DNA from 4 places in the Streptomyces bikiniensis genome. Region 2 is predicted to be linked to each of the others. Evidence: riboswitches for the same ligand, from Rfam matches in the RefSeq annotation. Region 2 holds a riboswitch; each other region holds the start of a gene.

Evidence for each region. Region 2 has a riboswitch for cyclic di-AMP ahead of OO47_RS26625 (C40 family peptidase). Riboswitches for the same ligand answer to the same signal wherever they lie in the genome.
Region 1: it holds a riboswitch for cyclic di-AMP, as region 2 does, so the genes downstream of both, OO47_RS29235 (LysM peptidoglycan-binding domain-containing protein) here and OO47_RS26625 (C40 family peptidase) in region 2, are expected to answer to the same signal.
Region 3: it holds a riboswitch for cyclic di-AMP, as region 2 does, so the genes downstream of both, OO47_RS04230 (LysM peptidoglycan-binding domain-containing protein) here and OO47_RS26625 (C40 family peptidase) in region 2, are expected to answer to the same signal.
Region 4: it holds a riboswitch for cyclic di-AMP, as region 2 does, so the genes downstream of both, OO47_RS09435 (M23 family metallopeptidase) here and OO47_RS26625 (C40 family peptidase) in region 2, are expected to answer to the same signal.

The regions. Positions count from the first base shown of each region.
Region 1 covers NZ_JNXJ01000052.1:18,207-25,406, forward strand. Annotated here, with positions in the region: gene OO47_RS29225 (cytochrome P450 family protein) at 1-1,227, shown strand, start outside; gene OO47_RS35640 (transglycosylase family protein) at 1,403-2,464, shown strand; cyclic di-AMP (ydaO/yuaA leader) riboswitch at 2,723-2,896, shown strand; gene OO47_RS29235 (LysM peptidoglycan-binding domain-containing protein) at 2,900-3,625, shown strand; gene eno (phosphopyruvate hydratase) at 3,950-5,236, shown strand; gene OO47_RS29245 (FtsB family cell division protein) at 5,337-5,807, shown strand; gene OO47_RS29250 (DUF501 domain-containing protein) at 5,846-6,472, shown strand; gene OO47_RS29255 (Ppx/GppA phosphatase family protein) at 6,469-7,200, shown strand, end outside.
Region 2 covers NZ_JNXJ01000041.1:3,677-10,876, forward strand. Annotated here, with positions in the region: gene OO47_RS26615 (ATP-dependent Clp protease proteolytic subunit) at 31-654, shown strand; gene OO47_RS26620 (hypothetical protein) at 662-958, shown strand; cyclic di-AMP (ydaO/yuaA leader) riboswitch at 1,360-1,490, shown strand; gene OO47_RS26625 (C40 family peptidase) at 1,494-1,970, shown strand; gene OO47_RS26630 (ATP-binding protein) at 2,472-2,909, opposite strand; gene OO47_RS26635 (8-amino-7-oxononanoate synthase) at 3,071-4,369, opposite strand; gene bioB (biotin synthase BioB) at 4,545-5,819, shown strand; gene OO47_RS26645 (adenosylmethionine--8-amino-7-oxononanoate transaminase) at 5,812-7,092, shown strand; gene bioD (dethiobiotin synthase) at 7,104-7,200, shown strand, end outside.
Region 3 covers NZ_JNXJ01000004.1:185,776-192,975, reverse strand. Annotated here, with positions in the region: gene OO47_RS04240 (phosphocholine-specific phospholipase C) at 1-329, shown strand, start outside; gene OO47_RS04235 (DUF6197 family protein) at 396-1,097, opposite strand; cyclic di-AMP (ydaO/yuaA leader) riboswitch at 1,479-1,652, shown strand; gene OO47_RS04230 (LysM peptidoglycan-binding domain-containing protein) at 1,659-2,555, shown strand; gene OO47_RS04225 (hypothetical protein) at 2,709-3,290, opposite strand; gene OO47_RS04220 (hypothetical protein) at 3,287-4,759, opposite strand; gene OO47_RS04215 (phosphoribosyltransferase family protein) at 5,085-6,380, opposite strand; gene OO47_RS04210 (SpoIIE family protein phosphatase) at 6,616-7,200, shown strand, end outside.
Region 4 covers NZ_JNXJ01000009.1:110,456-117,655, reverse strand. Annotated here, with positions in the region: gene shc (squalene--hopene cyclase) at 1-197, shown strand, start outside; gene OO47_RS09460 (phosphorylase family protein) at 197-871, shown strand; gene hpnH (adenosyl-hopene transferase HpnH) at 879-1,901, shown strand; gene OO47_RS09450 (aspartate aminotransferase family protein) at 1,918-3,306, shown strand; gene OO47_RS09445 (helix-turn-helix domain-containing protein) at 3,383-4,012, shown strand; gene OO47_RS36810 (DUF6126 family protein) at 4,032-4,208, shown strand; gene OO47_RS09440 (tyrosine-protein phosphatase) at 4,227-5,042, opposite strand; cyclic di-AMP (ydaO/yuaA leader) riboswitch at 5,432-5,592, shown strand; gene OO47_RS09435 (M23 family metallopeptidase) at 5,596-6,570, shown strand; gene OO47_RS09430 (SGNH/GDSL hydrolase family protein) at 6,728-7,200, shown strand, end outside.

The DNA of each region.
Region 1 (7,200 bases), on a different contig from region 2:
ACCGACCCGTACCCCGCCTACGCCTGGCTGCGGGAGCACGCGCCCGTGCACCGGACGACGCTGCCCAGCGGGGTCGAGGCCTGGCTCGTGACCCGGTACGCGGACGCCCGGCAGGCCCTCGCGGACCAGCGGCTGTCCAAGAACCCGGCGCACCACGACGAGTCCCCGCACGCCAAGGGCAAGACGGGCATTCCGGGCGAGCGCAAGGCCGAGCTGATGACCCACCTGCTCAACATCGACCCGCCCGACCACACCCGGCTGCGGCGGCTCGTGTCGAAGGCGTTCACCCCGCGCCGGGTCGCCGGGTTCGCCCCGCGCGTCCAGGAGTTGACCGACCGGCTCATCGACGCGTTCGTGGAGAAGGGGAGCGCGGACCTCATCCACGAGTTCGCCTTCCCGCTCCCCATCTACGCCATCTGCGACCTGCTCGGCGTGCCCGAGGAGGACCAGGACGACTTCCGGGACTGGGCCGGGATGATGATCCGCCACGGCGGCGGGCCGCGCGGCGGCGTCGCCCGGTCGGTGAAGAAGATGCGCGGCTATCTCGCGGAGCTGATCCACCGCAAGCGCGAAGAGCCGGGCGACGACCTGATCTCGGGGCTCATCAAGGCCTCCGACCACGGCGAGCACCTCACCGAGAACGAGGCCGCCGCCATGGCCTTCATCCTCCTGTTCGCGGGGTTCGAGACGACCGTGAACCTGATCGGGAACGGCCTTTACGCACTTCTCCGCAATCCCGGACAAAGAGAACTCCTCCAGGACTCCCTCGCCGCCGGCGGGACCGGCCTCCTGGAGACCGGGATCGAGGAGCTGCTGCGGTACGACGGGCCCGTGGAGATGGCGACCTGGCGGTACGCGACGCGGGCGCTGACCATCGGCGGGCAGGAGATCCCGGCGGGCGACCCGGTGCTCGTGGTGCTGGCCGCCGCCGACCGGGACCCGGAGCGGTTCGACGGGCCCGACGTGCTCGACCTCGCCCGGCGGGACAACCAGCACCTCGGGTACGGCCACGGCATCCACTACTGCCTCGGCGCGCCCCTCGCCCGCCTCGAAGGGCAGACCGCGCTCGCCACCCTGCTGACCCGTCTGCCGGACCTCCGGCTCGCCGCCGACCCGGCCGAACTGCGGTGGCGCGGAGGGCTCATCATGCGCGGTTTGCGCACGCTTCCGGTGGAGTTCTCCCCGTCCGTACCCCTCTCGCACGGTGACGGTCCGTCAGAAATGTGATCTTCATGTGATCGAGTGGCCATCGACTTGTGACGAGCGTTCGAATGCCGCTACGTTTCCCGGCAGTCTCAGCCGTCACGCGAAAGGCGTACCTATGCGCTCCGGGAACGGACGACACCGTCGCCCCCGTCAGGCCCCCGCCATCGTCGTCGCCGCGGGCGTGACCGGATCCGCCATGGCGCTGCCCCTGCTCGCCACCGGATCCGCGTCCGCCGCCGACGCCGCCACCTGGGACCGCGTCGCCGAGTGCGAGTCGGGCGGTCAGTGGAGCGCCAACTCCGGGAACGGGATGTACGGAGGCCTCCAGTTCACCCAGGCGGACTGGGAGCGTCACGGCGGCCTGGCGTACGCGCCCAGCCCCGACTTGGCCAGCCGCGCCCAGCAGATCGCGGTGGCCGAGAAGGCCCTCGCCAAGGGCAGCGACGCCTGGGCGACCTGCGCGCCGATCGCCGGCCTGACGAACGACGGGAAGCCCACCGGGGTGGACCCGGGTCCGGCCACGGCCCCGACGACCTCCGTGACGCCCGTCCCCGAGTCGGGCTGGAACTCCGGCGCGTCGGGCGCCCCCGCGGCCACGCCGTCCACCGGGGCGCCGGAGTCCTCCGCGACGCCGTCCGCCCCCGCCGCGCCCGCAACGCCGTCCGCACCGTCCTCGCCGTCGGCTCCCGCCGTCCCGGCGGACCCGACCGCGCCGACCGCCCCCGCGACGCCGTCCGCGCCGACCCCGCCGTCCGGATCGACCGGATCGACCGGGGCGACGAACCCGGCGGACCCGACGCTTCCGGCCGACCCGACGGTCCCCGTCACCCCCAGTGAGTCCGTTACGCCCGGTACGCCTGTTACGCCCGGTATTCCGGGAGGTGAGGGAGCGTCGGTCGCGCCCGGCACGGGCAAGCACCGGGGCGAGGCCGCTCCGGAAGAAACCGGCAACCCGGACACTTCCGCCGAATCCGGCCGACATGCCTCAGGTAAGGGTGAGTCGCCCGAAGAAACCGAATCGACCCCCGTCGCCGACGAAGCGAATGATTCGGACGTAACGGACAGTCAGGGCTCTTCGGGTGAATACGTCGTGCGACCGGGTGACAGCCTTTCGGGTATCGCCCAGGCGAACGAACTCCCCGGAGGCTGGTCCGCCCTCTACGACGCCAACAAACGGACCGTGGGCATCGATCCGGACCTCATCCTCCCTGGTCAGAACCTTGATCTGACGCCGGGTTCGGTCTCGACGGCCGGGTAGTTCGTGGGCGTATGTCCGGTTCCGGACGAGTGAGACATGGGTCTCTTTGTCCCAACTGGCGTGTCGCGCCCGCAAACTCCGCTTCCGTCGTCTCTCACCTGCGCAAACAGTCCCCTCCGAAGGGCAAGAAGAGGCGAAATTCGTCATATGAGCCTCTTTGAACTTCGGAGGGTTCTGTGTCTACGGTCGTCACCGCTCGCCACCGCGGGCCCCGTCGACCGAAACGCCGAATCCTGCCGTCGGCCGATGGGAACAGTCGTCGCGCAAGCGCCGGAGGCAGGAGCGGGGGACCCAAGGTAAGCGCCGGGCCCGGCCGTCGAGACAGACGGCCGACGACCGGCTTGGGGTGAAGCCGCGTGCTAGGACACGCGGCCGGGCAACTCTTCGGCCCGAACCCGACAGCTCACCTCGCAGGCGTCGGTGAGGAGAATTCCCATGCTGTTTTCCGTCAAGGGCAAACACCGCCGTCCCTCCAGGGCCACCCAGCTCGCCGCGCTCGTCGGCGTCACCGGTGTCGCCGTCGCCGCCCCGCTGATGACCGCGGGCACCGCCTCGGCCGCCACGGCCTCCGAGTGGGACCGCGTCGCCCAGTGCGAGTCCGGCGGCAACTGGTCGATCAACACCGGCAACGGCTACTACGGCGGCCTCCAGTTCTCGGCCTCCACCTGGGCCGCGTACGGCGGCACCGCCTACGCCTCCACCGCCGACCAGGCCTCCAAGTCGCAGCAGATCGCCGTCGCCGAGAAGGTCCTCGCGGGCCAGGGCAAGGGCGCCTGGCCGAGCTGCGGCGTGGGCCTCTCCGGCGCCTCCTACGACGGCGGCGCCGCCGAGAGCGCGCAGCAGGAGCAGCCGAAGCGGCAGCCGGAGCAGAAGAAGCAGCGCACGGCCGAGCAGCCGACCACCCGCAGCGAGCAGCGCCAGGCCCCGAAGCAGGAGCGCCAGGCCGCTCCGAAGGGCACCCAGAAGACCGTCACCACCCCGACCGGCAAGACGGTCAAGAAGGGTGACGGCGAGTACGAGGTCGTGGCCGGCGACACCCTCAGCAAGATCGCCCAGGCGCAGGGCGTCAAGGGCGGCTGGGCCCAGCTCTTCGAGCTCAACGAGGACGTCGTCGAGAACGCCGACCTGATCTACCCGGGCCAGCAGCTCCACCTGAAGTGAGCCCGGCGGGTCGCGTGAGTCCGGCGGCTCACGCGCCCCCGAAGACCCTCCCGCGGTGACCCACCCCGGCCCGGCGCGCCCGTCCCCCGTGCGCGCCGGACCGGGGTTCCGCCTTTCACCGGGGCCTCCCGAGGCCCACCTGATGACTACCGTCCAGTAGATCCGGGGCCCTTCGCCCCCCTATGCGTGCCCTTGGGTCCTTTTTCGTCCCAGGGGGCGGGCGCCCGGCCGGTCGGAGCCTCCGGGGCGGTTAGGCTCTTGCCGCAAGGCCAAGCGACCCTGCACCGACCTTGCGTCACATCCCGCGTCACATCCCAGAAGGAGATGCTCGTGCCGTCCATCGACGTCGTCGTAGCCCGGGAAATCCTGGACTCCCGAGGCAACCCCACGGTCGAGGTCGAGGTCGGCCTCGACGACGGCAGCACCGGCCGTGCTGCCGTTCCGTCCGGCGCCTCCACCGGTGCGTTCGAGGCCCTTGAGCTCCGCGACGGTGACCCCAACCGCTACCAGGGCAAGGGCGTCGAGAAGGCCGTCCTCGCCGTCATCGAGCAGATCGGCCCGGAGCTCGTCGGCTACGACGCCACCGAGCAGCGCCTGATCGACCAGGCCATGTTCGACCTGGACGCCACCCCGGACAAGTCCTCGCTCGGCGCCAACGCCATCCTCGGCGTCTCCCTCGCCGTCGCGCACGCCGCCTCCGAGGCCAGCGACCTCCCGCTCTTCCGCTACCTGGGCGGCCCGAACGCGCACCTGCTGCCCGTTCCGATGATGAACATCCTGAACGGCGGGTCGCACGCCGACTCCAACGTGGACATCCAGGAGTTCATGATCGCCCCGATCGGCGCGGAGTCCTTCTCCGAGGCCCTCCGCTGGGGCACCGAGGTCTACCACACCCTCAAGTCCGTCCTGAAGGCCAAGGGCCTCTCCACCGGTCTCGGCGACGAGGGCGGCTTCGCCCCGAACCTCGGCTCCAACCGCGAGGCGCTCGACCTCATCCTCGAAGCGATCAAGCAGGCCGGCTACGTGCCCGGCAAGGACATCGCGCTCGCGCTCGACGTCGCCGCCTCCGAGTTCTACAAGGACGGCACGTACGAGTTCGAGGGCAAGGCCCGCTCGGCCGCCGAGATGACCGAGTACTACGAGGAGCTCGTCGCCGCGTACCCGCTGGTCTCCATCGAGGACCCGCTGTTCGAGGACGACTGGGCCGGCTGGAACGTCATCACCGAGAAGCTCGGCGACAAGGTCCAGCTCGTCGGCGACGACCTGTTCGTCACCAACCCGGAGCGCCTGGCCCGGGGCATCGAGGAGAAGTCCGCGAACGCCCTGCTCGTCAAGGTCAACCAGATCGGCTCGCTGACCGAGACCCTCGACGCCGTCGAGCTGGCCCAGCGCAACGGCTTCAAGTGCATGATGTCCCACCGCTCCGGCGAGACCGAGGACGTCACCATCGCCGACCTGGCCGTCGCCACCAACTGCGGCCAGATCAAGACCGGCGCCCCGGCCCGCTCCGAGCGCGTCGCCAAGTACAACCAGCTGCTGCGCATCGAGGAGATCCTCGACGACGCCGCGGTGTACGCCGGCCGCAGCGCCTTCCCGCGGTTCAAGGGCTGACACCCGCTGCGCCCTTCCGCAGGGCGGCTTCCGTACGTCCCCGTACTCGGTCCCGTACCGTGTGCGGGGACGTCCGCGTGAACAGGGGAGGCGACACGACATGGCCGTGAAGGACCGGGACCGGTTCTCGACCGCGACCCGGCTCAGGCTGCTCGGCGAGCAGACCGCCGCCCGTGTCTACCGCTCCCAGACCCGCCGCCAGGCCCGCCGCTCCCGGCTCACCGGCCGCGCGGCCTTCCTCGCCCTCGTCGTCTGCTCCCTGGTCGTGGCCCTCGCCTACCCCATGCGCAGCTACGTCTCCCAGCAGGGCGAGATCGCCGAGCAGGAGCGCCGGGCCGCCGAGGCCGCCCGGCGGGTGCAGGAGCTGAGGGACGAGAAGGCCCGCCTCCAGGACCCGGCCTACGTCCGCCGCCTCGCCCGCGAGCACCTGCACTACGTGCTCCCCGGCGAGACCGGCTTCACCGTGAACGACCCCGGCGCGGAGCAGCGGCCCCGCGCCGACCAGGGGGCGGCGGACCGCCCCTGGTACGACAACCTCTGGGACGGCGTGGACAACGCCGACCGCCGCTGACCCCCGTACGACCGACGACCTAGGCAACCAAGGCAGACATGCAAACGCCCCCTCCGCAGACCGAACGCACCGAGCCCACCGAGGCGGACGTCGCCGCCTTCGAGCTCCAGCTCGGCCGGCCGCCCCGCGGCCTGCGCGCCATCGCGCACCGCTGCCCCTGCGGGCAGCCGGACGTCGTCGAGACCGCGCCCCGGCTCCCCGACGGCACCCCGTTCCCCACCACGTACTACCTGACCTGCCCCCGGGCGGCCTCGGCCATCGGCACCCTGGAGGCCAACGGGGTCATGAAGGAGATGCAGGCCCGGCTCGCCACCGACCCGGAGCTGGCCGACGCCTACCGGGCCGCGCACGAGGACTACCTCGCCCGCCGCGACGCCATCGAGGTCCTGGAGGGCTTCCCGAGCGCCGGCGGCATGCCGGACCGGGTCAAGTGCCTGCACGTCCTCGTCGGCCACTCGCTGGTCGCGGGCCCGGGCGTGAACCCGTTCGGCGACGAGGCGCTGGCGATGCTGCCGGAGTGGTGGGCCAAGGGCCCCTGCGTCACCCCGTGCGCGGCGCCGGAGGAGGAGGACGGCTGGACGGTCGAGGGCGACCGGGACGGCCACTTCGCCTTCAAGCCGGTCGACGACGCCGCCGACGCTTCCGGTGAGGGGGAGGGCAAGTGACCCGGGTCGCCGGAATCGACTGCGGTACGAACTCCATCCGCCTGCTCGTCGCCGACGTGCACCCGGAGACGGGCGAGCTGGTCGAGCTGGACCGGCGGATGACGATCGTCCGGCTCGGGCAGGGCGTCGACCGGACCGGCCGGCTCGCCCCCGAGGCACTGGAGCGCACCTTCGCCGCCTGCCGCGCGTACGCCGCCGTGATCGAGGAGCTGGGCGCCGAGCGCGTCCGCTTCGTCGCCACCTCCGCCTCCCGCGACGCCGAGAACCGCGAGGACTTCGTGAACGGGGTCGTGGAGATCCTCGGCGTCGAGCCCGAGGTCATCACCGGCGACCAGGAGGCCGCGTTCTCCTTCGCCGGCGCCACCGGCGAGCTGCCCGGCACCGAGACGTACCTGGTCGTGGACATCGGCGGCGGCTCCACCGAGTTCGTCACCGGCACCGACCACGTCCGGGCCGCCCGCTCGGTCGACATCGGCTGCGTCCGGCTCACCGAGCGGCACGTCCGCCACGACCCGCCGACCGCCGAGGAGGCCGAGGCGATCCGCGCCGACGTCCGGGCCGCGCTCGACCTGGCCGCCGAAGCCGTGCCGATCGACACGGCCGACGTCCTCGTCGGCCTGGCCGGCTCCGTCACCACCGTCGCCGCCATCGCCCTCGGCCTCCCCGCGTACGACTCCGAGAAGGTCCACCACTCCCGGATCTCCGCCGAGCAGGTCGCCGAGGTGACC
Region 2 (7,200 bases):
GTACATTTTTCACAGATGGAGGTACCCGTCATGGACGCTCGACACGTCCTGCCCGAGTTCACGGAGCGGACCGCTTTCGGGATCCGGACCCTCGATCCGTACGCGAAGCTGCTGGAGTCCCGGATCGTCCTCCTCGGCACCCGGGTGGACGAGACCTCGTCCAACGACGTGATCACCCAGCTCCTGTACCTGGAGTACGCGGCACCCGAGCGGGACATCGCGCTCTACATCAACTCCCCCGGCGGCTCCGTCGCCTCCATGACCGCGATCCACGACACGATCCGGACGCTCGCCTGCGACGTGGCCACCACCTGCCTGGGGCAGGCCGCCTCCACCGCCGCCGTCCTGCTCGCCGCCGGCACCCCGGGCAAGCGCACGATGCTCCCCGGCGCCCGGGTCACGCTCCGGCAGCCCGCCGTGGAGGAGCCCCTGCGCGGGCAGCCGGGCGATCTCGACATCCAGGCCCGCGAACTGCTCCGCCAGCGCGCCCTGATGGCCGGGCTCCTCGCCGAGCACACCGGACGGAGCAGCGAGCGGGTCGACGCCGACCTCGACCGCCTCACGGTCCTGGACGCCCCGGCCGCGGTCGAGTACGGCCTCGTGGACCACGTGATCACGAGCCGGCGCGCCGCGGCCGGCGGCGCGGCGCGGTGAGCGGACCGTGGTTCCCGAACTGCCGCCGCTGCCCGCCCTGACGCGGGCCGAAGGCGGACTGGTCGACGCGTACCTCGCGGCCGTCGACCTCCTGGGGAGGATCAATCCGTCCAGGAGCACGCACACTTATGGCGCCCTGAGGGCGGCTCAGGCCCTGGTGGGACGCGCGGAGGAGCTGCGCGGGGCCCTGGCGCTCATGCACGCGCGGGGCGAGAGCGAGATCCACGCGGACACCCTGGCGCGCGCCCTGCGGGTGCTGGACGGGGAGCGGCGGGCGCACCGGGTCACGCTCCCCCGGGCATGACGGAGTTGACATTCCGGCATGTCGTGTCGAGGGCCGGACGGCCGACACGACATGCCGGAAGCACTCGTCCGTTCGGTGGAGTCGACGAGTCGACATATGGCTCGGGCGAGTTGCGCACGGGGTGTACACATCTGGCGGAATCGGGCGTTCCTTTGCTGGTGCGAGGCTCGTCGCCCAAACCTCCGACGATCACGAAACCATCCTGTCCACCCGAATGGATCAGTCGTGAGGACTCTCACATATCGCTGTTTCCACTCGGATTTCGACCAAGCTGTGGGGCAAGATCCCTGCCGACGACAAGCCCCCGCCATCCGAGGCGGGGCGGTCCGGGCGGACGCCGAGTCCTGCCGCCGTCCCGGACGCCTGGTCGACAGGATTGGATCGGCAGGAGTGGAGGACCCGAGCAGTACGGGCCGTACGCGCTGCTTCCGCAGCGGGGCCGGCCCTTGGGGTGAAGCCGCAGCCGCGGCCGGGCATCTTCGCCTGCCCGAACCCGACAGGTCATCCTTCACAGGCGGCTGACGAAGGGTTGCGCATGAGTGCGCAGATGCACGTCCCGTCCCTGCTGTCCCGGGCCGGAGCCGTCTCGGCTCTCACCCTCGCCGCCGTCGGCGGCACGCTGCTCGCGCCGGGCGCGGCACCGGAGGCCCAGGCGGCCACCGCACACGCGAACAAGGCGCTGAGCGTCGCCGCCTCCAAGAAGGGGGCGCCCTACCGCTACGGGGCCACCGGCCCCTCCCGGTTCGACTGCTCGGGCCTGACGCTCTACGCGTACAAGCAGGCGGGCAAGTCGCTGCCCCGCACCGCGCAGCAGCAGTACAACAAGACCAGCCGCGTCTCCGCCTCCGGCCGCCAGAAGGGGGACCTGGTCTTCTTCCACTCCGGCGGGAAGGTCTACCACGTGGGCATCTACGCCGGGAGCGGCAAGCTCTGGCACTCGCCCAAGACGGGCTCCTGGGTGAAGCTCGACAAGATCTGGACGTCGAAGGTCTCCTACGGACGCGTCCGGTGACCCCGCCCGGGCGCTGACCGGGCGCGGTGGAGGAAGCCGGGGGTGCGGTGGCGCCGCCGCCCCTCCCGCCCCGGCCTCCGGGCACATCGGCGGACCGCTGCCCGGCCGCGGCCCTCCGACCGGCAGGAGGGTGGCGGGAAGGGGGGGTGTCCTCCCGGGCACGGACCATCAGGGGGAGTCTCGTCGGACAGCGCTCGAATCGGGCGGCCCGGACGACGAGGTCAGCAGGTCCGGCCGGCACCCTCGTCCGTCGATCGGGTTGTTCGGAGACAGCGGTGGTCCTCCGGTCGGGCGGTTCGGCGGGTTGCCCCGGCTGCCGGTGGGCACGGAGCGGCCGTCCGCCGGGGACGTTCCGCTGCCGCTGCTCTTCTCCGCGCACCGGGAGAGGGACCACGGGAACAGTTCCGGGAGGTACGCGCGGGTCGTGTGCGTACCGGGCGGCGCTGAGACGACGGTCGTACCCGGCCCGGCGGGGTCCCGTGGTTTCGCGAACGGCCCCGGCTAACAGACCACCGGCGCCGCCGCCTTCCACGGCAGGGTGATGCCGACCGTCTTGCCGCCGTCCGGGGTGGGGGTCACCGAGAGGCGGCCGCCGGACTCCACCGCGAGGGAGCGGATGATGGCCATGCCGCGGCCGTTGTCCTGCTGGACCGCCGCCGGAAGGCGGCGGGGGCGGCGCGGATGGCTGTCCGTGACGCCGACGTGGAGCTGCTCCCCACGCTCCAGGCGTACGTCGACCGTGAAGGTGGGCGACTGGCCGAAGGTGTGCAGGACGGCGTTGGTGGCCAGTTCCGAGACGATCAGGCGGACCGCGTCCGCCTGGTCCGAGAGCGCGTCGAGGCCCCAGTCGGCGAGGACCCGCGCGACGTACCGCCGGGCGGTGGGGACCGAGGCGGGCTCGCTCGCCAGGGTGACGGATGCTTCCTGATGGTCTGCCATGGCGACTCTGTCCCTTTCCCGCCGGGGCCACCGCCCCGGATCGCACTGCGCGTCAGAGTCCCACCGATGGTGCCGCGCCGTATCGGGTTCCACCAGGGCAATACCGCATCTGTCGCCCGAAGCGGTGAACCGTACGACGCCTGAACGCCCTTGGGCGTACGTCAGGCGGCGGGCGCGGTCTCCAGGATCGTCTCCACCGCGCGGCCGATCTGCGCGTCCGTCAGGTCGGCGCGGGCCGTCAGGCGCAGCCGCGAGACGCCGTCGGGGACGGACGGGGGACGGAAGCAGCCGACCGCCAGGCCTCGTGCCCGGCAGTCCGCCGCCCAGCGCAGTGCCGCCTCCGGGGAAGGGGCGCGGACCGAGACCACGGCCGCGTCGGGCCGGGCCGCGGTCAGACCGGCCGCGGTCAGCCGCTCGTACAGGGCGGTGGCGACGGTACGGGCCCGCTCGGCCAGCCCCGGTTCGGCGGCGATCAGGCGCAGGCTCGCGAGGGCGCCGCCGACGGCGGCCGGGGCGAGGCCGGTGTCGAAGATGAAGGTGCGGGCGGCGTTCACCAGGTGCTCGATCACCCGGGCCGGGCCCAGGACCGCGCCGCCCTGGCTGCCCAGGGACTTGGAGAGGGTCAGGGTGGCGACCACGTCCTCGTCGCCCGCGAGCCCGGCCCCGTGCACCGCGCCCCGGCCCCCGTCGCCGAGGACCCCGAAGCCGTGGGCGTCGTCCACGACGAGACCGGCGCCGTGCGCGCGGCAGGCGGCGGCGAGGTCCGCGAGCGGGGCCCGGTCGCCGTCGACGGAGAAGACGGAGTCGCTGACGACGAGGGCCCGGCGCCCGGGGTGCGCCTCCAGGGTCTTCCGCACGGCCTCGGGATCGGCGTGCGGGACGACGGCGGTCCCGGCGCGCGCCAGGCGGCAGCCGTCCACCAGGGAGGCGTGGTTGGCGGCGTCCGAGACGATCAGGGAGTCCCGGCCGCCGAGCGCGGTGAGCACGGCGAGGTTGGCGGCGTAGCCGGAGGAGAAGACGAGGGCCGCCTCGAAGCCGCAGAAGGCGGCGAGTTCGCGCTCCAGGTCGGTGTGGAGCAGGGTGGTGCCGGTGACGAGCCGGGAGCCGGTGGAGCCCGCGCCCCAGCGCCGGGCCGCCTCGGCGGCCGCCCCGGTGACCTCGGGCCTGCGGGTGAGGCCGAGGTAGTCGTTGCCCGCCAGGTCGAGGAGGTCGGAGTCGGCCGCCCGGGGCCGCAGCGCGCGGACGAGGCCGGCGTCGGCCCGGCGGCGCGCCTCGGCCTCGGTCCAGTCGAAGGCGGCGCGGCGCGGGCCCGCGGCCCGTACGTCGCCGGCCCGGGTCTCGTACGCCTGTGCGCCGTCCACCTGTGTCTCGTGCGCCCGTACATCATCGGCCCGGGTTTCATACGCCTGTGCGTCGTCCGCCCGTGTCTCGTGCGCCCGTGCGTCGTCGGCCTGTGGCATGCGGGATCCTCCGTCGGCGCCTCCGGCCGCCCGGCCGGTGCCTTTTGTAGGCAGCGCACAGACCCTAGCCGCAGGAGACCGGGATCGTGGTGTGGTCATCCACACACCCCGATCGGGGGCGTTTGTTCGGATCCTCCTTGGCCCGGGGGCGGGCGGTAGGCCAGGATCAGCGGTTATGGACCTGCTGAACACGCTGGTGGAGAAGGGGCTGCGGCGCGAGCCGCCGACCCGTGAAGAAGCGCTCGCCGTCCTGGCGACCTCCGACGACGAACTGCTCGATGTGGTGGCCGCGGCCGGCAAGGTGCGCCGTCAGTGGTTCGGGCGGCGGGTGAAGCTCAACTACCTGGTCAACCTCAAGTCCGGCCTGTGCCCCGAGGACTGCTCGTACTGTTCGCAGCGGCTCGGCTCCAAGGCGGAGATCCTCAAGTACACCTGGCTGAAGCCGGACGAGGCGTCCCGGGCGGCCGCGGCGGGCGTCGCGGGCGGCGCCAAGCGGGTGTGCCTGGTGGCGAGCGGACGCGGTCCGACGGACCGGGACGTCGAGCGGGTCGGCAGGACCATCGAGGCCATCAAGGAGCAGAACGAGGGCGTCGAGGTGTGCGCCTGCCTCGGTCTGCTCTCGGACGGCCAGGCGGAGCGGCTCCGGGAGGCCGGCGCCGACGCGTACAACCACAACCTGAACACGTCCGAGGCGACGTACGGCGGGATCACCAAGACCCACACGTACGCCGACCGGGTGGACACCGTGCAGAAGGCGCACGCGGCGGGCCTGTCGGCCTGCTCGGGCCTGATCGCGGGCATGGGCGAGGCCGACGAGGACCTGGTCGACGTGGTGTACGCGCTGCGGGAGCTGGGCTCGGACTCGGTGCCGGTCAACTTCCTCATCCCGTTCGAGGGCACCCCGCTCGCCAAGGAGTGGAACCTGACCCCGCAGCGCTGCCTGCGGATCCTGGCGATGGTGCGGTTCGTCTGCCCCGACGTCGAGGTGCGGATCGCGGGCGGCCGCGAGGTGCACCTGCGCTCGATGCAGCCGCTCGCGCTGCACATCGCGAACTCGATCTTCCTGGGCGACTACCTGACCAGCGAGGGACAGGCCGGCCAGGCCGACCTGGACATGATCGCGGACGCGGGCTTCGAGGTGGAGGGCACGGGCACGCCCACGCTGCCCGCCCACCGCGCGGACGCGCTCGCGGCGGCCGGCGGCGGCTGCGGTTCGGGCGCCCCGGCGGGGAGCGGCGCGGGCTGCGGTTCGCATGCGGGCGCGCCGGCGGAGAGCGGTGCCGGGTGCGGGTCGCACTCCGGCGGCGGCTGCGGTCCGTGCGGCGGACACGCCCCGGTCCCCGAGCCCGCCGAGGCGCCGGCCGCCGAGGCCGTGCCGGGCGGGGCCCGGACCGATCTGGTGGCGGTGCGCCGCCGGGGAGCCGGGACGGACCTCGCGCCGAATGCGTAACGACGAGCTCCTCGCCCTGGACCGGGCGCACGTCTGGCACCCGTACGGCCCCATGCCGGGCCGCACGGACCCGCTGGTCGTCGCGTCCGCGTCCGGGGTGCGCCTCCGGCTCGCCGAACCCGCCGAGGGCCGGGACGAGTTGATCGACGGCATGTCCTCGTGGTGGTCGGCGGTGCACGGCTACAACCACCCCGTCCTCAACGAGGCGGTGCGCGGCCAGCTCGACCGGATGAGCCACGTGATGTTCGGCGGACTCACCCACGAGCCGGCCGTCCGCCTCGCGAGCCGGCTCGTGGAGATCACCCCCGAGCCGCTGCGGCACGTCTTCCTCAGCGACTCGGGCTCGGTCTCCGTCGAGGTGGCGGTCAAGATGTGCCTGCAGTACTGGCGTTCGCTCGGCCGTCCCGGGAAGCGGCGGCTCTTCACCTGGCGCGGCGGGTACCACGGGGACACCTGGCAGCCGATGTCGGTGTGCGACCCCGAGGGCGGGATGCACGAGCTGTGGTCGGGGGTCCTCCAGCCCCAGGTCTTCACGGACGCCCCGCCGGCCGCGTACGAGGAGTCGTACGCGGAGCTGCTGCGGGCCTCGATCGGGCGGCACGCGCATGAGCTGGCCGCAGTGGTCGTGGAGCCGGTGGTGCAGGGCGCGGGCGGGATGCGCTTCCACGACCCGGCGTACCTGCGGGTGCTGCGGGAGGCCTGCGACGAGCACGGCGTGCTGCTGGTGTTCGACGAGATCGCGACCGGGTTCGGGCGCACGGGCACGCTGTTCGCGGCCGACGCGGCCGGGGTCTCGCCCGACGTGATGTGCGTGGGCAAGGCCCTGACGGGCGGTTACCTGTCGATGGCCGCGACGCTCTGCACGAGCCGGGTGGCCGACGGGATCTCCCGGGGCGAGGTGCCGGTCCTGGCGCACGGGCCGACCTTCATGGGCAACCCGCTGGCCTCCGCCGTGGCCCTGGCCTCGATCGACCTGCTGCTCTCGCAGGACTGGCAGGTCGAGGTCAAGCGGATCGAGGCCGGGCTGCGCAACGGGCTCGCCCCGGCCGCCGCCCTGCCGGGCGTGCGGGACGTGCGGGTGCTCGGCGCGATCGGGGTCGTCCAGCTCGGCCACGGGGTCGACATGGCGGCGGCGACGCGCGCGGCGGTCCGGGAGGGCGTGTGGCTGCGCCCGTTCCGGGACCTGATCTACACGATGCCGCCGTACGTGACGGGCGACGGGGACGTGGCCCGGATCTGCGCGGCGGTACGGGCCGCCGCGGCGGCGGGCTGAACGGAAGAGGGATGGAGCGGACAGTGGGAATCGTCGTCGTCAGCGGGACCGGGACCGAGATCGGCAAGACGGTCGTGACCGCGGCCGTCGCCGCCGTCGCGACCGCCG
Region 3 (7,200 bases), on a different contig from region 2:
TCGTCGGCGACGCCTCCAAGGCGGGCAGGGACGTCGAGGTGGCGGCCCGGTTCGCGATCGAGCCGGGGACCGGCAGGACGGCCCTCTGGTTCAGGATGACCAACGCCTCCGGCGGGCCCGTCACCTTCACGATCCGCTCCCACGCCTACCGGACGGACGGCCCGTGGACGTACACGGTGCCGGCGGGCTCCGCCACCGAGGACTTCTTCAACGCCGTCGCCCACCACAAGGGCTGGTACGACTTCACGATCACCGCCGACGTCGACGGGACCTGGTCACGCCGGTACACCGGCCACATCGAGAACGGGGCCCCGAGCGTCAGCGGCTGACCCCGGCCGCCCGGGCGGCGGGCCCTCGCGCCCGGGCGGCGGGGCCCACTCGCCCGGGCGGCACCGTCAGCGGCCGGCGTGCGCGGCGCGGCGGATCGTGGCGTCGAGGAGGGCGAGCGCGTCGTCGGCCGTGCGCCCCGGGGCCCGGTTCCACGGGCCGATGAGGTCCCCCCAGCCGCGCGACCGCAGCTCGGTCATGATCCAGGCGGCCGCCTCGTTCATGGTGTCCGCGCCGCCGTAGCCGAGGCGGTGGGCGGCGAGGAGCGCCCCGCAGACGCAGCGGGCCCCGCGTCTGTCACGGAGTCTGTACGGGGCGTTCTGCCAGCCCCACTCGGTCAGGACGAGGCGCGCGTACCCGAGGTGGACCGAGGGGCGCAGCTCGGCCTGTCCGATGCGGCGCCAGGCGTGGAGGCGGTCCGGCAGTACGGCTCCGATCCGGCCGGGGAGGCGGCGTTCGGCGGGGCCCGGCGCCGGGAGCGCGTCGAGCGCCTCGGCCACGAGCCGGTCCACGGGCACGCTGAGCAGGTCCCGCCAGCTCCGCTCCTCCCCCGGCGACGGGGGTGCGGGGGCGGGCGCGGACGGCTCGGGCGCGGACGGTGCCGGTGCGGACGGTGCCGGTGCGGTCCAGTCGGTGACGATCCGCTGCCAGACTGCGCTCTCGTAGAGGGCGGCGGCCTCGCGGTCGAGGGCGTCGGGGGCGTCAAGGACGCCGGGAGCATCCAGGACGCCGGGGGCGTCGGGGGTGAGCTGGGGGGCGGTGGGGGGCATCGGGCGGCTCCTGGGTCGGTCGACTCCATCCTTGAGATGAATGTCGGCTTTGCGAGCTTTGCCCTTGAGCGACCACGATGCCACCAAAGGTACCCCATCGCCCTCGAAACCCCCACCACATAGATTTTCGCCCTATTTCCCCATCAATGGAATTACGCCGCATATTCGGACATAACTCACCGGGTGATGCGACTCACTCCGCACGGCCCGCCGCACGGCGCCGGCCTCCCCGCCCCGTACCGCGCAAGGAAGTTCGGCCCCTTTCCGGGCCATCCGATCTTGAATTCTCCGAATTCGGTGATCCTTTTACGGGCGCCGCCGCCCTGATCCTCTTGTTATTCGCCGCATTACTGGCCTACGGTCACCCCCATTCGAGCGGAACGCCTAATCCTGCCACCGCTCGGAAACCTCCCTTTTCACCCGACGGCAGGAGCGGGGGACCCACGAATACGCCGGTCCGGTGATCCGGAACGGCTCGGGGTGCAGCCGCGTGCGCGCGGCCGGACACCTCCCGTCCGAACCCGACAGCTCACCTCGTAGGCGCCGGAGAGGAATCCCGTCATGCCTGCACACGGTAAGCACCGCCGCCCCCGCCGCAACCACGTCTCCCGTGGCCTCGCCCTGGTCGGAACGGGTGGGGCCGTGCTGTCCCTGCCCCTGCTCGCCCCCGCCACGGCCGGCGCCGCGCCCGCCGCCGGGGCCCCGGCGATCGCCGCCGAGGCCTTCACCGCCCCCGTCGCCCCGGCCGCCGCCAAGGCTCCGGCCGCCGCGGAGACCACGCGCACGTACACCGTCGTGAGCGGTGACTCGCTTTCCCTGATCGCCCACAAGAAGGGAATTCAGGGGGGCTGGAAGAGCCTTTACCGCGCCAACCAGAGCGCCGTGGGTGACAACCCGTCACTCATTCACCCCGGTCTGGAACTGACGATTCATCGGGGCGCCGCCGAGGCCGCCCCCGCTCAGGCGAAGACGCAGGAAAGGGCGGAGCGGAAGGCCACCGCGAAGGCGGAGGAGTCCACCTCGGCCGACCGGGCGAGCCGCTCCGAGCGCCGCGCGACCGCCTCGTCCGCCGGCACCGCCACGGGCGCCTCCGCCGCCGCTCCGGCCGCCGCCGCCCCGGCCGCCGTCACCCAGTACGCCGACAACCTCGACGGCTGGATCCGGCAGTCGCTGGACATCATGGCCCAGCACGGCATCCCCGGCTCCTACGAGGGCATCCACCGCAACATCATGCGCGAGTCCTCCGGCAACCCGCTGGCCATCAACAACTGGGACATCAACGCCGTCAACGGCACCCCCTCGAAGGGCCTCCTCCAGGTCATCGAGCCGACGTTCCTCGCCTACCACGTGCCCGGCACGTCGATGGACCTGTACGACCCGGTCGCCAACATCACCGCCGCCTGCAACTACGCGGCCGACCGCTACGGCTCCATCGACAACGTCAACGGGGCCTACTGAGTCCCCGTTCGGTGCGGCCGACCGGCCGGACCGCGGGCCGGTACGGCGCCGGACGCCCGCGCGTCGGCTCCGGTGCACGGGAAGGCCCCGCCGGGTCGGTGGACCGGCGGGGCCTTCCTCCGGGGATTCGCCGTGCGGCGGGCTCCCCGGGCGTCAGAGCGGGCGGGCGGGAGCGAGCAGCGTCAGATCCCCACCGGCCTCCTCGCTCCTCAGCCCGGGCCGCGACCGCAGGAGCGTCCGCGTGAGCGGCTCGCGTGCGAGGACCCGGTCCGGGAAGACCGGCGCCCCGTCTCCGTCGTAGAGCACGGCCGAGTCCCAGTCGGCAGGGTCACTCGCACCCTGCCGGTCGACGATCACGGCGCGGGTCGGGACCGGCAGTGCCGTCGTCGCCGCGATGACGGCCGCCTCGACCGCGTCGGCCTGCTCGGGCGTGAGGCCGTCCAGCCACAAGGTCTGGATCTCGCAGCCGAGCGGTTCGTACAGGAACTCGTCGGTCACGTCGACGTCGGCGGAGAACCACCAGTTCACCGTGAGGGACGCGATGCGCAGGCCCAGCAGGCGGCCCAGCTCCTCCCTGCTCATGGGGACGCCGTCGCCCTCGACGTCGAGCACCACGGCCGCGCCCCGCGCGGGGTGCGCGAGCGCGAGGCCGTGCGCACCGAAGACCTCCGCCTGCTCGGCGAGGACCGGCGTGGCCGCCGACTCCCGGTACCACCGGATGAACCCGTCGGTCATGACTGGCAGCTCGGCAGCGTGAAGATGTGGACGTTCTCGTCTCCGAAGACCTTCTCGGCCTGCTTGATCGCCGACTCCGGCGTGTTGTCGGCCAGGTAGGAGACCGCCTTCACGCCGGCCTCGCCGGCCGCGTACTTGTTGATCTTGAGGGCCTTTCCGAACCTGGACGGGTTGGCGGCCTTGGCGCCGCCGCCGACGTAGATGTACTCACCGTTCGGCCCGATGACGTCGAGACCGCTCGATCCCACGTTGGGCATGACGATCTTGATGTCCTGGCCCTTGTCGTCCTCGGCCACCGTTCCGCCGACCAGCTTAGCGATGTTCTCCTCGCGCTTGAGGCCGATGTTCTCCGCGTCCTTGCCACCGGACATCACCACGAACGAGCCGCGCGCGACACCCGCCGACAGCGCGGAACTCCGCGCCGAACCGTTCTTCTTCTTGCCCGTCACGCACGCCGGAAGCTTCTTCCAGACGTCGTCGAGGATCTCCTCGCCCTTGTCGACGAGCTTCTTCGCCCGGGCCGACTTGTCGAGGAAGTCGTTGATGCCGAGGATGATCTTCCCGAGCTTCGGGAGCTTGCCGACCACCTTGACGGCCTTCGCCCAGGGCAGACTGCCGACGATCGCCCACAGGCAGGTCGGAATGTCGGGATCGTCCCAGCACTCCTTGATGTCCTCGGCGACGAGTTCGACGAGCAGCTCGGCGCCGTTGTCCATCAGGTAGTCGAGCAGGTCCTGCTGCGCGAGGGCCTTGGCCGCCTCGTACTCCGCGACGCTGAGGCCCGCCGCTTCGAGCGCCTTGCGCTCGGCCTCCTCCAGGGAGTAGCCGTCCCCCTTCTCCTTGCTCCCGGCGGCCTCCTCGGCATGGGTGCCGGCGTTCTTGGCAGCGGCCTCGGCCGACGTGGCGTGCTTCTCGGCGGATTCCGCGAGCCCGGCGGCGCCGGCGGCGTCCTTCTCCGCCCGGGTCGCCGCGTCCTGCGCGAGGCCGGCCTCCTTCTCCGCCAGGGCGGCGGCGCCGGCGGCGGCCGCCGCGTGGTTCTCCGCTTCGGCGGCGGCGCCCCGGGCCCGCTGCGCCTCGCCCCCGGCCCGGGTCGCCGCGGTGCGTGCCGCCGCCGCGTCCGCGAAGGCCTCGCCGGCGGCCCGGCGGGCGAGCTTCGCGTCGGCCTGCGCCCGGGCGTCGGCCTCCCGGGCCCGTGCCGAGGCGGCCCGGGCCTCGGCACCGTCCTCGGCGGCCTGGGCGGCGGACTTCATCGCGGCCGCCGAGGAGCGCGCCGCGTCCGCGGAGGAACGGGCCGCTGCCGCCGCCGCCTTGAACGCGGGCGCCACCCGGGCGTTGGCGCGTGCGGCCGCGGCTTCGGCCGCCTCGGCGGCCTTGACCGCCTCCGTCGCCCGTGCCTCGGCCTTGACGGCCTCCTCCCGGCCCACGGCCAGGGACGCCCGGGCCACCTCGGCGGCGAAGTCGGCGTTCACGTCAGCGCCGGTGAACGGCGCGGTGAGGAGGATCGCGGTGTTCGCCGTGCGACGGTTCGGAGATCCACTCCGGCGACGTCTCACGATTCCCCCGGCTGTACTGGTGAAACACCCTGGGGTGCCCGGTCCGGCGAAGCATGGTCGGTGCCTCGTCGATCCCCTCCGGCACGCCGCCCGGTCACGCTGTTCGCAACGAACCCAACCCATGCGCGCCGACCCATGCAATGATCTTTCTGACGCAGTGACATCTCTCGTACACGGTGGGTGCAGACCGGCTCGGGCGGGGCGGTCAGGCCGCACGCGGCATGACCGACCGGGACAGCGCCTAGGGGGTGTCCCCGTGCCGGAAGTGCCCGGTGAACCAGGAGGTGGCGAGCTCCGCCACCTCCTCCAGGGCGCCGGGCTCCTCGAAGAGGTGGGCGGCGCCCTCCACCACGGCCAGCCGGTTCTCGCAGCGCAGCAGCGCCCCGGCCCGCCGGTTGAGGTCCAGGACCAGCGGGTCCTCGCCGCCCACCACCAGGAGGGTCGGGGCCCGTACCCCGGCCAGGCGGTCGGCCGCGAGGTCCGGCCGCCCGCCGCGCGAGACGACGGCGGCGACGGGGGACGCGGGGTCGCCCGCCGCCCAGAGCGCGGCCGCCGCTCCCGTGCTCGCGCCGAAGTAGCCGAGCGGCAGCCCCGAGACGCCGGGCTGCCCGGCCGTCCACTCCGCGGCCCCGGCGAGCCGGCCCGCGAGGAGCGGGGTGTCGAAGACGTGCGCCCGGTCCGCCGCCTCGGCCTCGCTCAGCAGGTCGAACAGCAGGGTCCCGAGACCGGCCCTGTTCAGTTCCGCGGCGACCGCCCTGTTCCGGGGACTGTGGCGGCTGCTGCCGCTGCCGTGGGCGAACAGGACGAGACCGGCGGCCCCCTCGGGCACGGCGAGCCTCCCGGAGAGCACGGCGCCGTCGACCGGGATCCGCACGTCCGTCTCCCGGACGACGGGGTCGCGCCCGGATCCGCTCCGGACCAGGCAGGCGATCACCTCGTCGTCCGGCGTCTGCGGGAACTCCCGGTAGAACTGGCCGACGGCGTAGAACCCCTCGGGGGTCCGGACGGCGACGGTCTCGTCGGCCTCGCCGCCGAGCCGGACCGTCCAGCCGGGCGGCGCGACCGGCACCGCGAGGACGATCCGGGCCGCGCCCCTGGCGCGGACCACCCGGCAGGCCGCCAGGGCCGTGGCGCCGGTGGCGAGCCCGTCGTCGACGACGAGAACGGTCCGTCCTTCGAGGGACACGGGCGTCCTGCTGCCCCGGTAGCGGCGGGCGCGCTGCTCCAGCTCGGCCCGTTCGCGCTCCTCCACGGCGGCCAGCGCACGGTCGTCCACCCCGGCCTCGTGGAGCACCCGGTCGTTGAGCACCCGCACGCCGTCCTCACCGACCGCGCCCATCGCGACCTCGGGCCGGTGGGGCACGCCCAGTTTCCGGACGAGGCAGATGTCGAGGGGGGCGTCGAGGGCGGCGGCCACCTCGACGGCCACCGGCACGCCGCCGCGCGGGAGGCCGAGGACCACGACGTCCTGGTCCTTGAGGTGGTCGAGCCGGGCGGCGAGCTGCCGCCCGGCGTCGCTGCGATCGCTGAAGAACATGGTCCGACGCCCTTCCGCCTGTGCGGCCGCCCGGGCGGGCCCGGGGAGGACGCGGTGTCCGTCCCCTGCCCGTTCCTCCCAGGGTAGACGCGCCGGTCCGTCCCGCCCGGCCGACGGGTCCGGGCCGACCCGGCCGCCGGGCACGGCGGCCGGGCGCACGCGGCCGGGATGCCGCCGTCCGGCGGAGGACCCTCCCGGGATGCGGGGGCTCCGGCCCCGGAGGCATCCTGGCTGTGTGACCTCGCACGGCGCTTCCGGCCCCGGACCGGCGGGCGGTACCGGGCGCCCGTCCGGGAGCGGAGCCGGCGGCGAGCCCGCACCCGTCGCCCTGACGTGGGCGCTCGCGGAGGCGGCGCTCGGGGCGGTGGAGGAGGTCGGTGGGTACGCGGGCGGGGTGTACCTGCGTTCCGAGACGCCCGGTCTGCTGCGGCTCGCGGTCCTCGTGGGGCTGCCGGGGCCGCTGTTCCGCCCGTGGTGGCGGATGCACGCCAACCGCCCGTTCCCGGTGGCCGAGGTCCACCGTTCGGGCCAGGCCGTCCACCTCGCCGACGTCGAGGAGGCGATGCGGCGCTTCCCCCAGCTGGTGGCGAGCCTGCCGTTCCCCTTCGCCTCTCTGTACGCGCCGGTGACGGCGGGTCGCGAACGCTTCGGCGTGCTGGTGGCGCTGCGCGCGCCCACCCCGGGCGTGCCGGTGGACGCGCGGGACCGGGGCCGGATGACGCGGGGCGCGCTCCGGCTCGGCGAGTCCCTCGCCGGGCTGTCCCACGGGGGGACGGCGGTCGAGTGGGCCGGCGATCCGGTGTGCGTGCAGCTGCCGACC
Region 4 (7,200 bases), on a different contig from region 2:
CCGAGCCGGTCCGCCGGGGGATCTCCTGGCTGACCGAGACCCAGCTCCCGGACGGTTCGTGGGACGAGCCGTACTTCACCGGCACCGGGTTCCCCTGGGACTTCTCGATCAACTACCACCTCTACCGCCAGGTCTTCCCCCTCACGGCGCTCGGCCGCTACGCGCACGGGGAGCCGTCGCTCCGCAAGGAGGGGTGATGGGCCGCGCGCCCGCCCCCGGCGCCGCCACCCCGCCGCTCCTGATCGCCTGCGCGCTCGGCATCGAGCAGCTCGCCCTGCGCAGCGGCGACCGGGGCGGCGCCCCCGGGCCGGTCACCGTGCTGCGGACGGGCATGGGCCCCGAGCGGGCCCGGACGGCGGTCTCCCGGGCGCTGGGGGAGCGGCGCCGCTGGGACGCGGCCGTGATCGCCTCCGGGTTCTGCGCGGGGCTCGCCCCGGGCATGCACCCCGGGGACCTGGTGGTCGCCGACGAGACCCGCGGGCCCGACGGCACGACCGCGTGCACCGGCCCGGACCTCCTGGTGAAGGCCCTGGTCAGGGCGGTGCCGGGGCGGTCCGTGCACATCGGCCCGCTGTCCGGCTCCGACCATGTGGTGCGGGGCCCGGAGCGGGCCGCGCTGCGCGGCACGGGCGCGATCGCCGTCGACATGGAGTCCGCCGCGACCCTGCGTACCGCACGGGCCGCCGGAGCCTTCGGAGAGGGGCCGGGCGCGCGTCCGGTTGCGGCCGTCCGGGTGGTCGTGGACGCTCCAGAGCATGAGCTGGTCCGTATTGGCACGGTACGCGGGGGAATATCAGCCTTTCGCGTCCTTCGTGCCGTCCTTCCCGCTTTCTACGAATGGCACCGTTCTTTGCTGCTCCCCAGGAGGTGAGCGAGTTATGGCCATGCCGCTCCGTCAGTCCATCCGGGTCGGGACCTACCTCTTCGAACAGAAGCTCCGCAAGCGCGACAAGTTCCCGCTGATCGTCGAGCTCGAACCGCTCTTCGCCTGCAACCTCAAGTGCGAGGGCTGCGGGAAGATCCAGCACCCGGCGGGTGTCCTCAAGCAGCGCATGCCGGTCGCCCAGGCGGTCGGCGCGGTCCTGGAGTCCGGCGCCCCCATGGTGTCCATCGCGGGCGGCGAGCCCCTGATGCACCCTCAGATCCATGAGATCGTGCGCCAGTTGGTCGACCGCCGGAAGTACGTCTTCCTCTGCACCAACGCGATGCTGCTGCGCAAGAAGCTGGAGAACTTCACCCCCTCCCCGTACTTCGCCTTCGCCGTGCACATCGACGGGCTGCGCGAGCGCCACGACGAGTCGGTGGCCAAGGAGGGCGTCTTCGACGAGGCGGTGGCGGCGATCAAGGAGGCCAAGCGGCGCGGTTTCCGGGTCACCACCAACTCGACCTTCTTCAACACCGACACCCCGCAGACCGTCATCGAGGTGCTCAACTACCTCAACGACGACCTCCAGGTCGACGAGATGATGATCTCGCCCGCCTACGCCTACGAGAAGGCCCCCGACCAGGAGCACTTCCTCGGCGTCGAGCAGACCCGGGAGCTCTTCAGGAAGGCGTTCGCCGGTGGGAACCGGCGCCGCTGGCGCCTGAACCACTCGCCGCTCTTCCTGGACTTCCTGGAGGGCAGGGCCGACTTCCCCTGCACCGCCTGGGCCATCCCGAACTACTCCCTCTTCGGCTGGCAGCGGCCCTGCTACCTGATGAGCGACGGCTACGTCCCCACGTACCGCGAGCTCGTCGAGGAGACCGACTGGGAGAAGTACGGCCGGGGCAAGGACCCGCGCTGCGCCAACTGCATGGCGCACTGCGGCTACGAGCCCACCGCCGTCCTCGCCACCATGGGCTCCCTCAAGGAGTCCCTGCGCGCGGTCCGGGAGACCGCCTCCGGGAACAGCAGGTGAGCGGGGTGAGCGGCGCGTGACCGGCGGCGGGTTCGACCTGCGGGCCCTGCTCGCCGAGCGCGGCGGCGAGCGGTACGAGCTGCACTCCCGGTACCTCAACCCCCAGCTGCCGCGCATGCTCCGCACCATCGGCTTCGACAAGGTGTACGAGCGGGCCGAGGGCGCCCACTTCTGGGACGCCGACGGGAACGACTACCTGGACATGCTCGCCGGCTTCGGCGTGATGGGCCTCGGACGGCACCACCCCGTCGTCCGCAAGGCCCTCCACGACGTCCTGGACGCCGGCCTCGCCGACCTCACCCGCTTCGACTGCCAGCCGCTGCCCGGCCTCCTCGCCGAGCGGCTGCTCGCCCACAGCCCCCACCTCGACCGCGTCTTCTTCGGCAACAGTGGCACCGAGGCCGTCGAGACCGCCCTCAAGTTCGCCCGGTACGCCACCGGGCGGCCCAGGATCGTCTACTGCGCCCACGCCTTCCACGGGCTCACCGCCGGCTCCCTCTCCGTCAACGGGGAGCGGGGCTTCCGGGACGGCTTCGCCCCGCTCCTGCCGGACACCGCGATCGCCCTCGGCGACCTCGACGCCCTGGAGCGGGAGCTGCGGAAGGGGGACGTGGCCGGCTTCGTCGTGGAGCCGATCCAGGGCAAGGGCGTCCACGAGGCCCCGCCCGGCTTCCTGCGCGCGGCCCAGGAGCTGCTGCGCCGGCACGGCGCCCTGCTGATCGCGGACGAGGTGCAGACCGGCCTCGGCAGGACCGGCGACTTCTACGCGTACCAGCACGAGGAGGGCGTCGAGCCGGACCTGGTCTGCGTCGCCAAGGCGCTCTCCGGCGGCTACGTGCCGATCGGCGCCACCCTCGGCACGGACCGGATCTTCCGGAAGGTCTACTCGTCCATGGACCGGGTCCTGGTCCACTCCGCCAGCTTCGGGTCGAACGCGCAGGCCATGGCCGCCGGGCTCGCCGTCCTCTCCGTGATGGAGGACGAGGGCACGGTGGCCCGCGCGCGCCGGATCGGCGACCTGCTCTCCGGCCGCCTCAAGGAGCTGGTGCCCCGGTACGAGCTGCTGCACGAGATCCGCGGGCGCGGCCTGATGATCGGCATCGAGTTCGGCCGGCCGTCCTCGCTCGGGCTGCGCGGCCGCTGGACGATGCTCCAGGCGGCCCGCAAGGGCCTCTTCGCCCAGATGGTCGTCGTGCCGCTGCTCCAGCGGCACAGGATCCTCACCCAGGTCTCCGGGGACCACCTGGAGGTGATCAAGCTGATCCCGCCGCTCGTCGTCGACGAGGCGGACGTGGACCGGTTCGTCACCGCCTTCACGGCGGTCATGGACGAGGCCCACGGCGGGGGCGGCCTGATGTGGGACTTCGGGAAGACCCTGGTCAGGCAGGCGGTCGCGCAGCGCTGACCGGAAAGGACCCTCCGGGTTTTGCCTCTGGGGCAAGAAACTTGCCTCAGAGGCACGATCCTGGCGGAATGGACGCATGGACCACGTCCCCGGGGACACCTCCCCGGACCCCGCCGCCTCCGGCGCCCTGCCCGACGTCGCCCCGCAGCTGCGGGCCCTGCGCCGGCGCCGGGGCCTCACCCTGGAGGCCGCCGCCCGGCGGGCCGGCCTCTCGCCCGCCCACCTCTCGCGCCTGGAGACGGGGAACCGGCAGCCCTCGCTGCCGATGCTGCTCGCCCTGTCCCGCATCTACGGTACGACGGTCTCCGAGCTCCTGGGAGAGGTGCCCCCCGAGCGCGACCCCGTCGTCCGGGCCGGCCGCTCCGAGCCCGTCGAGGCGGACGGCTGGATCTACCGCCAGGCGGGCGGCGCCGGGCGCGCCCTCCAGTGCCTGCGGGTCCACGTGCCGTACGCCACCCGGGCCGACATCGTGCGCGTCCACGCCGGAGAGGAGTGGATCCACGTCCTGGAGGGGCGGGTGCGGCTCGCGCTCGGCGAGGCGGTCCACGTCCTCGACCCCGGGGACAGCGCGCACTTCGACTCGCTCACCCCGCACCGGATCGGCGCCGCCACGCAGGGCGGGGCCGAGCTGCTCTTCGTCCACACCCTGGTGCAGAGCCCCGTCGCCGAGCTGTGCCTCGGCGACGGGACCCCGCACCGGCGCTGACCGCCGTAACGATTCTTCCGTGACGATTCTTCAGGAAAGGGCCGACATGTCCGAGAAGTCCGTACCCGTCACCGGCGAGGAGCGCGGGGAGGGCAAGTTCCCCAAGGGGCTGGTGCTCCGTCTCTTCGCCTACCTGATCGCCGGGCACCTCTTCGCCGGCTTCCTCTACCTGCTCTTCGCGATGGGTGCGAAGTAGGGCCCGGGCGGACAGGCCCTACGCCTCGGTGAGCAGGCGCTCCCGCAGCAGCTCGCGGGTCTCCGGGGACAGCGACAGGCCCGTGGCGAAGTAGGCGTCCACCGAGCCCCAGGTCGTCTCGATGGTCTCGAAGGCGGCCCGCAGGTACTCCGCCCGCGCGTCGAAGAGCGGGCTCAGCAGCTCCATCACCTCGGGCCCCATGGCGTCCGGGGCGGTGGAGCTGCGGCGCACCTTGTAGCGGCGGTGCGGCTCGTTCGACTTCACGTAGTCGGCCTCGATCGCGGTCCGCTCGACCCCGACGGCGAGCAGGGTGATCGCGACGGCGAGCCCGGCCCGGTCCTTGCCCGCCGCGCAGTGCATCAGGGCCGGGACGCTCTCCTCCGCCATGGAGTGCAGGATCCGGCTGTGCTCCGCGGTCCGCTCGACCACCATGCGCCGGTACGAATCGGACATCCGGGCCGCGGCCCTGCCGTCGCCGAGGACCTCCCGCAGCTGGACGGTGTCGCCGTCGCGCACCAGCTTCCAGAACTCCTTGCCGTCGGCCGGGTCGTTGAGGGGTATGTTCACGTTCCGCACGCCGGGCAGCTCGACGTCCGGGCCCTCGATCCGCCGGTCGGCCTCGTTGCGGAAGTCGAAGACCGTGTGCAGCCCGAGACCGGCGAGGAAGGCGGCGTCGTCCTCGGTCGCGTGGGCGAGGTGGCCGCTGCGGAAGAGGCGGCCGGGACGGACCGCGCGCCCGTCCGTCGTCGGCAGACCGCCCACGTCCCGGAAGTTGCGGACCTCCGTCAGCTCGGGCTCGGCGGCGTCGATGGGCGGGACCTGCTGCTGCGTCACGGATGCTCCTGGAGATGTCGTCGTACGGATGCCGAGGTGAAATCGGTTCCGGGGGCAATCATCCGGGCGGGAGCGGCGCGGCGCACCCCCTCGGACAGGAATGGGTGATCTGTCCGAATTAAGCCATTGGGCATAACGCGCCCTGATTGCAGGCGAGATGGGATTCGACGCGTGAGCAGCGTCATAGAAGTGACGGATCGTGGCCGGGGTTCCGGCGCGATTTCCTTACGGGAAAAGGGAGTCGGAGGACCGCCGTCCACGGAGGGTGACCGGAATTCCGGTGGAACGATCTAGGGCGGAATACCGGTGAGGAACAACGGCTTGTTCGCGCCGACCCCGCTCGTCTAGCGTCACGCTCAATCCGGACGGACCGCCGAATCCTGCCACCGTCCGGAATTCCACCCATCCCATGCGTGGCAGGAGCGGGGGACCCAAGGAAGTACGCCGGTCCCGCGACGCAGGACGGCTAGGGGTGAAGTCGCGCGAGAGCGCGGCCGGACATCTCCAGTCCGAACCCGACAGCTCACCTCGCAGGCGCCGGAGAGGATTCGCCATGCCCGCGAAGGGTAAGCACCGCCGTCCCAAGAACAACCCCCTCACCCGCGGATTCGCCGCCGCCGGTACGGGAGGCGCCGTCGTCGCCCTTCCGCTCCTCGGCGCCACCGGGGCCCACGCCGCCGAGCAGGCCGCCCCGGCCGCCGCCTCCGTCCAGTCCGTCGTCACCGCGCAGCCCGTCGCGGCGAAGGCCGCCGCCCCCGCGAAGGCCGCCCCTTCGAAGGCCGCCGCGGAGAGCGGCCCCCGGACGTACTCCGTCGTCCCCGGCGACTACCTGTCGAAGATCGCCGCCGACCACCACCTCGCGGGCGGCTGGCAGCGGATCTACGAGGACAACCGCCGGACCATCGGCGCCGACCCCTCCCTCATCATGCCCGGCATGAAGCTCACCATCGGCGCCAAGGGCTCCGTCCCCACCGGCCCGAAGAGCACCACCGGCGCCCGGAGCGCCGGGAAGAACGGCGACGACGCCCCCCGCGCCTCCCGCGAGAGCCGCCGCGCCGCCGCCCCGGCCACCACCGCCCCGAAGGCCGCGGAGAAGAGCTCCACCGGCTCCACCGCCTCCTCCTCCGGCTGGGTCGCCCCCGTCACCGGCGGCTTCTCCACCCCGTACCGCGCCTCCGGCTCCATGTGGTCCTCCGGCTACCACACCGGCGTCGACTTCATCGCCTCCTCCGGCACCACCGTCCGCGCCGTCGGCGCCGGCACGGTCGTCTCCGCCGGCTGGAGCGGCTCGTACGGCAACGAGGTCGTCATCCAGCACGCGGACGGCAACTACTCGCAGTACGCCCACCTCTCCTCCCTCTCGGTCTCGGCCGGGCAGAGCGTCAGCGGCGGGCAGCAGATCGGCCTCTCCGGTTCCACCGGCAACTCCACCGGCCCGCACCTGCACTTCGAGATCCGCACCACGCCGAACTACGGCTCGGACATCGACCCGCTGGCCTACCTGCGCCAGCACGGCGTCTCCGTCTGACCCCCCGGCGCATTCCTTTCCGGCGGCCCGGCACGTACGTGCCGGGCCGCCGGCCTGTTCCGACTTGGGCGAATCTTTATCGGTGGCATATATCACCCGTCGTCAACCCCTCCTTACGGTCGCGTAGGTCACATGCGAAAGGGAAGGATGTGCCCCCGTGGCAGACGATTCGAGATCAAGAGACAAGAACGCATTCGGGTCGTACGCGGCGATCGGTGACAGCTTCACCGAGGGCGTCGGAGACCCCGGCCCCGACGGGACGTACGTCGGCTGGGCGGACCGCTTCGCGGTCCTGCTCGCCGACCAGCTGCCGGAGCACGACGCCTTCCGCTACGCCAACCTGGCCGTACGCGGGCGCCTCCTCGACCAGATCGTGGCGGAACAGGTCCCCCGGGCGAAGGAACTCGCCCCCGACCTGGTGACCTTCTGCGCGGGCGGCAACGACATCATCCGCCCCGGCACCGACCCGGACGACGTGGCCGAGCGCTTCGAGCGCGCCGTCGCCGACCTGACCTCCGCCGTCGGCACGGTCATGGTCACCACCGGCTTCGACACCCGCGACGTCCCCGTGCTCCGGCACCTGCGCGGCAAGATCGCCACCTACACCGCGCACGTCCGGGCCATCGCGGA